DNA from 2 places in the Mesorhizobium sp. Primo-A genome. Region 2 is predicted to be linked to the other one. Evidence: predicted binding sites of a transcription regulator. Region 2 holds the regulator's gene; the other holds the start of a gene.
The links. The regulator LexA, encoded in region 2, represses DNA repair genes until DNA is damaged. The targets are predictions, from matches to a motif close to TGTTCNNNNTGTGTTCNG.

Region 1 (4,956 bases), on a different contig from region 2:
GCGAACAGCGCGATATCGGCGCCGTCGTCGGTCACCTCGCCGGCAAGATCGGCCTGCTGCATGTCGAAGGTGGCTGATGCCAACACCGAGAGCCGCACCAGATCGAAACCATAGCCGGCATCGATATCCTGTTCGAGCGCGGCCAGCCTTTCATGGAACAGTTTCTGGATCAGCATGGGTTCGCGCATCGGCCGCGAGGTACCGAGCGCGATGCGGCTGACGGCGCCGTCGACGCGAAAGAGCAGCAGCGCCAGCGTCCGGGCGCCCTCGCCGCGGCGCTCGAGGTCGGTCTTCAAGGTCGCCGCCAGCATGCCCACCAGCCGTTCGATGTCCTCGGTCAGGGTGACGGGTTCGGCGAGGTGGCGTTCGACCGAAAGCGGCGCGACGGGCAGGCGCGGCGACACCGCCTCGTCGAGCCGGCCAAGCGCCTGGTCGAGGCGCAGGAGCAGCAGGGCGCCGAAGCGGCGGGCGAGCGGCGCGCGCGGTGCCGCCATGACGGCGCCCGCCGTGCGCAGGCCCACACTTTCCAGGCTGGTGCGGGTCGAAGGTTCTATGCGCAGCGCGGCCAGCGGCAGGGGCGCCAGCAGCGCCTCCTCCTCGCCTGACACAACGATGCGGTCGCCGCAAAAGCGTGCCGCCGCCCAGGCCGCACCCGGCGTCGCGGCAAGCCCGGCGCGGACATCGAAACCCTGATGGAAGAAGCGCGACAGGATGTCGTCCAGCATGGCGCGCTCGCCGCCGAACAGATGGGTGCAGCCGGTGACGTCGAGAAACAGGCCGTCTGCCCCGTCCAGCGCCACCAGCGGGGTGTAGCGGTCGCACCAGTCGGCGAGGCCTTCGAGCAGGCGGCGATCGGCTTCCGGATCGGCCTCGACGACGTCGATCGACGGATGCATGGCGCGCGCATCGGCGATGCCCATGTCGCGCTTCAGGTGCAGCGCCTCAGCCCGCTCGTCGAGGGCCGAGATGCGCTGTGCGTTGCGGTCGCGATGGCTGATCACGAGCGGCGGGTGAGATGGGTGATCCGACGACCGGGAACGCCAGGACCGCCCCAGACGCTGGCGCAGGATCCTTTCCGCCGCCAGATAGGGAAACCACAGGGACAGGATTCTTTGCCCGGTCTCTTGCCTCGCCCGCTCTTTCGTCGAATGCGCGTTCATCGGGGTTCCACTCCAGTGTGAATTGTCCAGGCAGGGCCGTGCGGCTCTTGCCGATGGTGAGGGTGAAGGCCGGGCGGCCGATCGAGCCGGCCAGCGGCCCGGCGATGGTGTCGCGCGGCACCGCCGGCGCCGAGGCGACGATGAGGCGGACGGGTGCCGCCGTCGGTTCGGGCCCAGCCGCCTGCCGCAGCAGGAACACCGGCCGGCCGGCCGCTTGCGCCCTTGCATGCAGCCGGCGTGTCGCGGTCAGGTCAAGCCGCTGCGGATTGCCGCGGATTTCCAGGATGACGGCGGCGAGCGCCGTCATCCGGGCCGCCTCCTCGGCGACCCACAGCGCATCGACGAGCCTTGGCGCCTCGGAAAACAGCAATTGCTCCGGCTCGATGCCGAACGAGGCGTGAAGCCCCCTGGCATAGGGAAAGCCGGCCTCGCGAAAAATCTCCGATGTGCCGATCCACAGCACCGGCAGCCCCGGCGTTTGCTTGAGGATCAGGCTGGTGAGCGACAAAGCGAAGCCGGCGACGGCCCCGGCATCGCGGGTTTCAAGCCCATGGATTTCGCTCAGGGCGGCCTTCGGCAGCCCGCCGCTCAGGGCGGCATCGAGGCGCCCGACGCCGATAGGCAGGAACGCATCCGGCAACGCCGCGGCAATGCCACGCCGGACGATTGTGAGATCAGTGTTGACGTCAGCATCAAAGGGTGCGGCTGCCGGCGCAGCCAAGCGCTCGGGCAGCGTTCCCTCGATTTTCGCGATCTGGCGGCGCAGGGCAAAAACAGTCTCCCGCGCCACGGCGGTCATCGCCATGACGGTCAGCTTCCACTCACAATTGTTCCTGTTATGTTCCTATAGATTCCAGAGCGCATCCCAAGAGTCAAGCAGAGTCATGGGGAATTTATTCCTCTCTGCAGGGATGGCGCAGGCGCATCGGCCCGTTCATTTGCCGATTCCGGTGCGAAAGCCTATATGCCGGGATCAAAGGATAAAGCATGGCCCGCATCTACAAGACCCGCACCTGGCACGACGAACTCTCGCCCTCGATGGACGAAATGGAGTTCCTGGCGCTGGAGGCGTACGCCCATCTGCCGGAGGATTTTCGCAAGCTGACCGGCGAGATCGTCATCCAGATCGCCGAATTCCCGACCGACGAAATCATGGACGATCTGTCGCTGGAAACGCCATTCGACCTGCTCGGCCTGTTCGAGGGACGCGGCATCGCCGAGCGCTGGAACCCGCAGACCGGGGAAGGCCCGAACCGCATCACGCTCTACCGCCGCGCCATCCTCGATTACTGGTCCGAGAACGAAGAGACGCTGGGCGACATCGTCACCCACGTGCTGATCCACGAGATCGGCCACCATTTCGGCCTGTCGGACGATGATATGGAGAAGATCGAAGAGGCGGCGGAGTAGGGTGCGCTGATATTCAGGTGATGCCGGCCTGCAAATGATGGCTTCCTGCGCTTCCCCGCTCTACCGCGTCGCGGTAGAACGGTGCTCACGTACCCAAAAGTACGCTCCGCTCCGGTTCTCGGAAACCACCATTTTCGACTCGGCCTGACCTGAATCTCAACACACCCTGCGTCGGAGCTTTTCAAATCTACCAGTCACTCAGCTTGGTATCGGGCCCGTATTCCTGACCGTCGATATCCTTGACCACGGCCTGGCCGCAACGCATCGCTTTGGCCTTCTTGTCGTAGGCATAGGTCGGCGAGCCGAACAGATGCCAGCCCTTGTTCAGCGCCGCTGTCACCTTGTGGCAGAAGCTGGCATCGTCCGGAGCGGACAGAAAGCGGTAGAGTTTCATTGTTCAATTCCTGTCGTGAGTAGCTGTAGCCCGCTCGCATCCATCGAGCATTTATGACCCGATGGCGGCTGCCTTCGCCAGCAGTTTTTCGGCCTTCGCCAGATGCAGCCGCTCGACCATCCTGCCGTTCAGCGCGATCACGCCCTTGCCGGCATTCTCGGCGAGCGCGAAGGCTTCCTTCACCGAGCGTGCCTCGGCCACCGCTTCCGTGGACGGCACGAAGGCGCGGTTGGCGGCTTCGATCTGGGCCGGGTGGATGAGGCTCTTGCCGTCGAACCCCATGGCCGCGGCTTCCGCGCATTCATGGGCGAAAGCGTCGAGGTCGCGAAAATCGTTGGAGACGCCGTCGAGCATGTCGATGCCGCCGGCGCGTGCGGCCAGCACCATCTGCATCAGCCATGGCACGAGGTAGCGCCTGTCAGGCGTCGCCAGAATGCCGGTCTCCTTGACCAGATCATTCGTTCCGGCAACGAAACAATTGAGCCGCGAGGCCGGATCGCGGCCAAGTTCGGCGATGGCGCCGATGTTGAGCAGCGCCTTGGGCGTCTCGATCATCGCCCATAGTTTCACGCTGTGGGGAGCGAAATTATCGTCGAGCACGTCGCCGGCCGCGAGCAGGTCGCGCGGCGTGTCGACCTTGGGCAGAAGGATGCCGTCGGGTTCGCAGCTTGCGGCAGCCAGCAGGTCGTCGGCGCCCCATTCGCCTGATATCGCATTGATGCGCACGATCATCTCGCAGCGTCTCTCGGAATGGCCGGCGAAAATGCCGGCCAGTTTTTCGCGGGCGGCGATCTTGTCGGCCGGAGCGACGGCGTCTTCCAGGTCGATGATGATGGCATCGCAGGCAAGCTGCGCGATCTTGGCCAAGGCCTTGTCGCTGGAGGCCGGGATGTAGAGCACGGAGCGGCGCGGGCGATAGGTTTCCATGGATGATCTATGCCGCTTGTGGGCGGGTGAGGCAAGTCGGGGCATGAAGCTACCAATCTCCCCCACGAGGGGGGAGATCGGCAGCGTTTACCCCTGCACGAAAACTGCACGGGCCTGCGGAAAACCTCCTCGGATCCGCCCTGCCCTTTCCCCGCCCGCTTGCGAGACAAGCGGCATGCACAAGCGAGCAAAGCCCCGTTGGTCCCTGCCTCACCGACTGCGGAGCGAGGGCTGGTGGCTGGCCGATCCGCCGCGCGCGTGTCCCGTCGCAACCCTCATTCCCTTTGTCCGCAGAAGCCCGCCAACGGTTCGGCTGGAAGCCATCAGGAAAGCCAGGTCATGACAGCGTTGTTCTCCGCCGCGCCGAGCTATTGCAGCCGTTTCGGTGTCGCCATCCTGCTGGCAGCGCTCGCGGATTTTCTGTTCTATGGCCAGCCCGCCGGGATCACGGTTTTCCTGTTCGCCCTGCTGATTGCCGCGGCGGTCGTCGCTGTGCACCCGGCCGCCTTCAACGACGGCCGGGTCTGGCTCAAGCCCATCGCCTTGCTTGTCCCGCTGCTGCCGCTGGCTGAAAATGTCAGCACCCTGTCGGTCTCGATCGCGCTGGCGGCGCTGACCGTCTTCGCGCTTTCGTTGAGCGGTCGGCTGCGGCACAGCATCGCCCGCATTGCCGGGCAGATCGTGCTGTTCGGGCTGGCGGCGCCGTTCCGCTTCGTCATTGATTTCATCCGCTGGCGGAGGACGGCGCGGCGGTTCGGTGGGCGCCGCATCCGGCTGGCGGCGATCGCCGTCTGGGTGATGCCGCTGACGCTGGGCGCGGTCTTCCTGGCGCTGTTCGGTGCCGCCAATCCGGTCATCGACTATTGGCTGTCGCTGATCGATCTCGTGAGGCTGCTCGATCTTATCCAGCTGGCGCGGATTGCCTTCTGGCTGTTCGTGCTCGCCGCTGTCTGGGCTTTTCTGCGACCGCGCATGCCGCGCCTGGTTCGCCGCATCCCGCGCGCGTTGCCGGCGGTCAGCGCTCAAGCCGGCAAAACCGCCACCACCATCGAAGACATCCTGTTC
Region 2 (4,956 bases):
TCGTCGAGGCGCATGTCGTGCTGGTGCAGGGCGTGGCGCCTGACGCATTGACGACCAAGCGCCTGCAGGACCATGTCAAGGCGACGATCGCGCCCTACAAATACCCGCGATCGGTGAAATTCATTGCTGCTTTGCCCAAGACCCAGACCGGCAAGATCCAGCGCTTCCGGCTGCGCACGGAGAAAGTCAATTGAGCGAGCCCTACGATCCGGCGTCCGAAGGCGCACAGATGTCGTTCAACGAGCGCATGTCGTACAGCGACTATCTGCACCTGGAGAAAGTGCTGGAGGCGCAGACACCGCTCTCGTCGGCGCATGACGAGATGCTGTTCATCATCCAGCACCAGACCTCGGAACTGTGGATGAAGCTCGCTTTGCACGAGATTGGCGCCGCGATCCGCTCGATCCGCGCCGACCGGCTTGAGCCGAGCTTCAAGATGCTGTCGCGAGTCGCGCGCATCTTCGAGCAGCTGAACAATGCCTGGGATGTGCTGCGGACGATGACGCCCAGCGAATACACCGAGTTTCGCGACGCGCTCGGCCAGTCCTCGGGTTTCCAGTCCTGGCAGTATCGCGCCATCGAGTTCATGGCCGGCAACCGCAACCTGGCCATGCTCGGCCCTCACAAGCATCGGCCTGACCTCAGCGGAAAGCTGGAAGCCATTCTGGCCGAGCCGTCGCTCTATGACGAAGCGCTGCTGCTTTTGGCGCGCAACGGATTCGACATCGGTGCCGATGCCAGGCGCACGGACTGGCGTGAGACGCGAACCGAGAATGAAGAGGTCCTGGTCGCCTGGCAGACTATCTACCGCGATCCGCAGCGCTACTGGATGTTCTACGAACTGGCCGAGAAGCTGGTCGACTTCGAGGATTATTTCCGCCGCTGGCGCTTCAACCACGTCACCACGGTGGAGCGCATCATCGGTCTGAAGCGCGGCACCGGCGGCACGTCGGGCGCTTCGTATCTGAAGAAAATGCTCGAGGTCGTGCTGTTTCCGGAGCTGTGGACGGTCCGCACCCGGCTCTGACATCATCGAAATGAGAACAGGCTCACCGAAGGGACGCTCTGTGGCGGAAACCCCTTCGCGAACAACCGGGGACTGACCATGAGTGGAATTCCTGATCTCGCCGCAGTCGAAGCGATGGATGCCACGGATCCGCTGCGGGCCATGCGCGACCGTTTCATTCTGCCGGAGGGGGTGATCTATCTCGACGGCAATTCACTGGGGGCAGCATCTCATGCCGTTTTCGGCGAGCTGCAGCAGGCGGCGACGCAGGAATGGGCCCGAGATCTTATCCGAGCCTGGAACACGGCCGGATGGTTCGAGATGCCGATCGAACTCGGCGACCAACTCGGACGCCTGATAGGAGCCGCGGCCGGCCAGACCGTTGTCTGCGACACGACATCGACCAACATCTACAAGGTGCTGCACGCAGCGATGGAGATGCGGCCCGGCCGGTCAGCCATCGTCGCCGAAGGTGACAGTTTTCCCACCGACCTGTACATCGCCGAAGGCGTGGCCTCGACCCGGGATGGCGTCCTGCTGCGCCTCGCGGGCGTCGACGCGCCGACCATCGAAGATCTGATCGACGAAAACGTCGCGGTGGTGCTGGTCAACCACGTCAATTACAAATCGGGTGAACTGCGCGACATGGCGGCGCTGACGCGCAGGGCTCATACGGCCGGAGCGCTGATCGTCTGGGATCTCTGCCACACCGCCGGCGCCCTGCCCGTCGAGCTCGATCAGGCAAATGCCGATTTCGCTGTCGGCTGCACGTACAAGTACCTCAACGGCGGTCCGGGCGCGCCGGCCTTCATCTATGCCGCGCAGCGCCACCACGGCGATATCAGCCAGCCGCTCAGCGGCTGGTGGGGCCATGCGCGGCCCTTTGCCTTCGAACGGGGTTATGTTGCCGGCACCGGCATCCGCCGTTTTCTGTGCGGTACGCAACCGGTCCTGTCGATGCGGGCGCTCAAAGGCGCGCTTGCCATCTGGAGCGACGTCGACATGGCGGCATTGCGAAAGAAGAGCGTCGCGCAGACAGAACTGTTCATCCAGCTCGTCGAAGCCAAGTGCGGCGCCTACGGTCTCACGCTGGAGACCACCCGCGACGCGACCAGGCGCGGCAGCCAGGTGTCGTTCCTTCACGACCACGGCTATCAAATCATGCGGGCGCTGATCGAGCGCGGGGTGATCGGTGACTTCCGCGCACCGTCGACCATCCGTTTCGGCTTCACGCCGCTCTATGTCAGCTACAAGGATGTGTGGCTGGCGGTTGAGGTTCTGGAAGACATTCTGCGCACGGGAGCATGGAAGGACCAGCGTTTCGCCGTCAAGGAAGCCGTTACCTGACGCACCGATCCCGGCGATCCGCCGTCGCTGCCCTCACTGCCTGGCAAATGACGGAGAGCTGAATTTCCAGCCAAAATGCCCAACTGACGTTGGCGTTTTGGCTCCGTTTCGTTCACGGCCAACGAACGTCCCGAAGGTTGCAATCGCCCCTTGTCGAGGTCGATCGACAGATAATGCCAAGCTTTGGTAGGGGATAAGCCACAGGTCATTAACCATAACAATTTCAATGTGAGCAGGCGCATTGCCGAAGGTGGCGCCCGTCGATCGTAACCCGCTGGCAAGCGCCAAATAATTTCAGCAGCCTTAACAAATTCATTAAACTTTAAACGGTTGCAGAACACAACTGGAACAGATAGTGTTTGTTCTGGGTTTGTTTTTCGATTCTGGTTTCAGGGAACCTGGGGGCCGCCATGCTGACACGCAAGCAACATGAACTGCTGATGTTCATCCATGAACGCCTGAAGGAGAGCGGCATTCCGCCATCCTTCGACGAGATGAAGGAGGCGCTCGACCTTGCCTCCAAATCCGGGATTCATCGGCTGATCACGGCCCTTGAGGAGCGCGGCTTTATCCGCCGGCTGCCCAATCGGGCCCGCGCGCTGGAAGTGCTGCGGCTGCCGGACTCCATCGCGCCAGGCCTCAATGCGGCAAAGAAGTTTTCGCCAAGCGTCATCCAGGGCAGTCTTGGTCAGGGTGGTGCTCTTGGCCGGCAGATCAAGCCGGCGCCTTCGCGGATGCCTTCGCCCGGCAATGACGACGATGCGGTCTCTGCCGTTTCGATCCCGGTCATGGGTCGCATCGCCGCCGGCGTGCCGATCGATGCCATCCAGCATCAGACGCATTCGATTTCGGTGCCGCCGGACATGATCATGGGCGGCGCGCACTATGCGCTGGAGGTCAAGGGCGATTCGATGATCGAGGCCGGCATCTTCGACGGCGACACCGTTATCATCCGTAACGCCGACACGGCCAGCCCCGGCGAGATCATCGTGGCGCTGGTCGATGAAGAGGAAGCGACGCTGAAGCGGTTCCGCCGCAAGGGCGCCTCGATTGCCCTCGAAGCCGCCAATCCAGCCTATGAGACACGGATTTTCGGGCCGGACAGGGTCAAGGTGCAAGGCAAGCTCGTCGGCCTGATCCGTCGCTACTGAGACGGCTGTGGGTTGACCACTGGCTTCTCGGGTTTCTTGAAGGGTGCCAGCCCCCTCGCCTCGCGAGAGTATCTGCGTTGCGTGTGCCAGGGCCGATATGGGCTGTCCACCGCGAAGCTGATCGTCGCCGGCGTGGTCGCCGATTGGCGATCGAAGAAGACCGCGGCACTGCCTTTGCGAGCCAGTTGCCGCTTGGTGATGACGAGAACCAGCGGGTTGTGACAGGCGTCATAGGCGGTGGCGTCGTTGACGACGATCAGTTCGGCGAAGCCGCAGGCTTTCCAGGTGTCCTTGCGGTCCTCGACATAGGCAATGATCGCACCGGACATGTGCCTGGCCACGCAAACGCCTGAGGAGCAATAGAACGGCGATCCCGGCGGTAGCTCAACGGCATCCGCGACGTCGAATTGCCCATCGCTGTTGTCGAACACTTCCGGAACGACGATGGTTTCCGATGTCAGCGCGCGTTTCCAGTTGTCGACGGTGAATTCGTTCGGCCGTTGCCGGCTGACGGCAAGCTCACCGCCACCGATCGGCAACGCCACCAGCCGGGCGTCTTCCGAGATCAGCACATCGGGCGTGCGCGTATCCGAGACGGTCAGCAAGCCTGCCAACGCGAATGGCAGAGCCGCGAGCCGCAGCCATGTCGTCGCCATCGTCGCGATGACCAGGGCAATGGCCACCAGCAGGACCGACTGTTGCGAAATCAGCCCGACCCCATCGACAGGCGAACGCTCGGAGATCCAGCCCGATATGGCGATCATCATCGTCAGGCCCTTGCCCATCAGGTAGAGACCTGGCCAATCCAATCCGAAAGGCATCAGCAGCGCGCTGGCGACGGCCAGGAACATGACGACGGTGACGATCGGCATAACCGCGAGATTGGCGAACAGGCTGAGCGGCGACACACGCTGAAAATGCCAGATGGCAAACAGCGTCGTGGCGCTGCCGGCGATGATCGAGGTCATGGCCAGACCGATTGCCGCCAGCAGGAATTTTCGTGTCAGGAACCCGGGCAAGGATCGCTTCGGCGGCGGCGTTCTTGCTTTTCCCGCGCGGTGATCCGCCCAGCCGGCATAGGCGCCGACCAGAGCCGCGGTCGCGGCGAACGACATCTGAAAACTCGGGCCGACCACCTCATGCGGCGACACCACGATGACGGCGATCGCCGAGATCGCCAGATTGCGCATGGTGAGTGCTGCTCGATCGAACAGAACTGCAATCAGCATCACTGCCAGCATGATGAAGCTGCGTTCGGCGGCGACGACGATACCTGAGATGACGAGGTAGGCTGCGATCGAGAACAGTGCGGCGGCAGCGGCATACTTCTTGACCGGGCGACGCGCGGAAAAATCGGGAAACAAGGCGAAGGCGCCGCGCAGCAACCCCATGATGGTGCCGGCGACCAGAGCCATATGCAGTCCCGAAATGGAGATGATGTGGTAGATGCCG

Region 1: a site for LexA is predicted at 1,989-2,006, ahead of EOC83_RS25070 (metallopeptidase family protein). Genes of this name have one in related genera too.

Annotation. Positions count from the first base shown of each region.
Region 1 covers NZ_RZTG01000014.1:108,961-113,916, reverse strand. The annotation lists gene EOC83_RS25080 (DUF6504 family protein) at 1-1,001, opposite strand, end outside; gene EOC83_RS25075 (hypothetical protein) at 943-1,965, opposite strand; gene EOC83_RS25070 (metallopeptidase family protein) at 2,148-2,570, shown strand; gene EOC83_RS25065 (DUF1737 domain-containing protein) at 2,758-2,964, opposite strand; gene EOC83_RS25060 (CoA ester lyase) at 3,016-3,891, opposite strand; gene EOC83_RS25055 (DUF4173 domain-containing protein) at 4,231-4,956, shown strand, end outside.
Region 2 covers NZ_RZTG01000003.1:178,214-183,169, forward strand. The annotation lists gene EOC83_RS06300 (AMP-binding protein) at 1-194, shown strand, start outside; gene kynA (tryptophan 2,3-dioxygenase) at 191-1,027, shown strand; gene kynU (kynureninase) at 1,106-2,353, shown strand; gene lexA (transcriptional repressor LexA) at 2,764-3,504, shown strand; gene EOC83_RS06320 (ComEC/Rec2 family competence protein) at 3,498-4,956, opposite strand, start outside.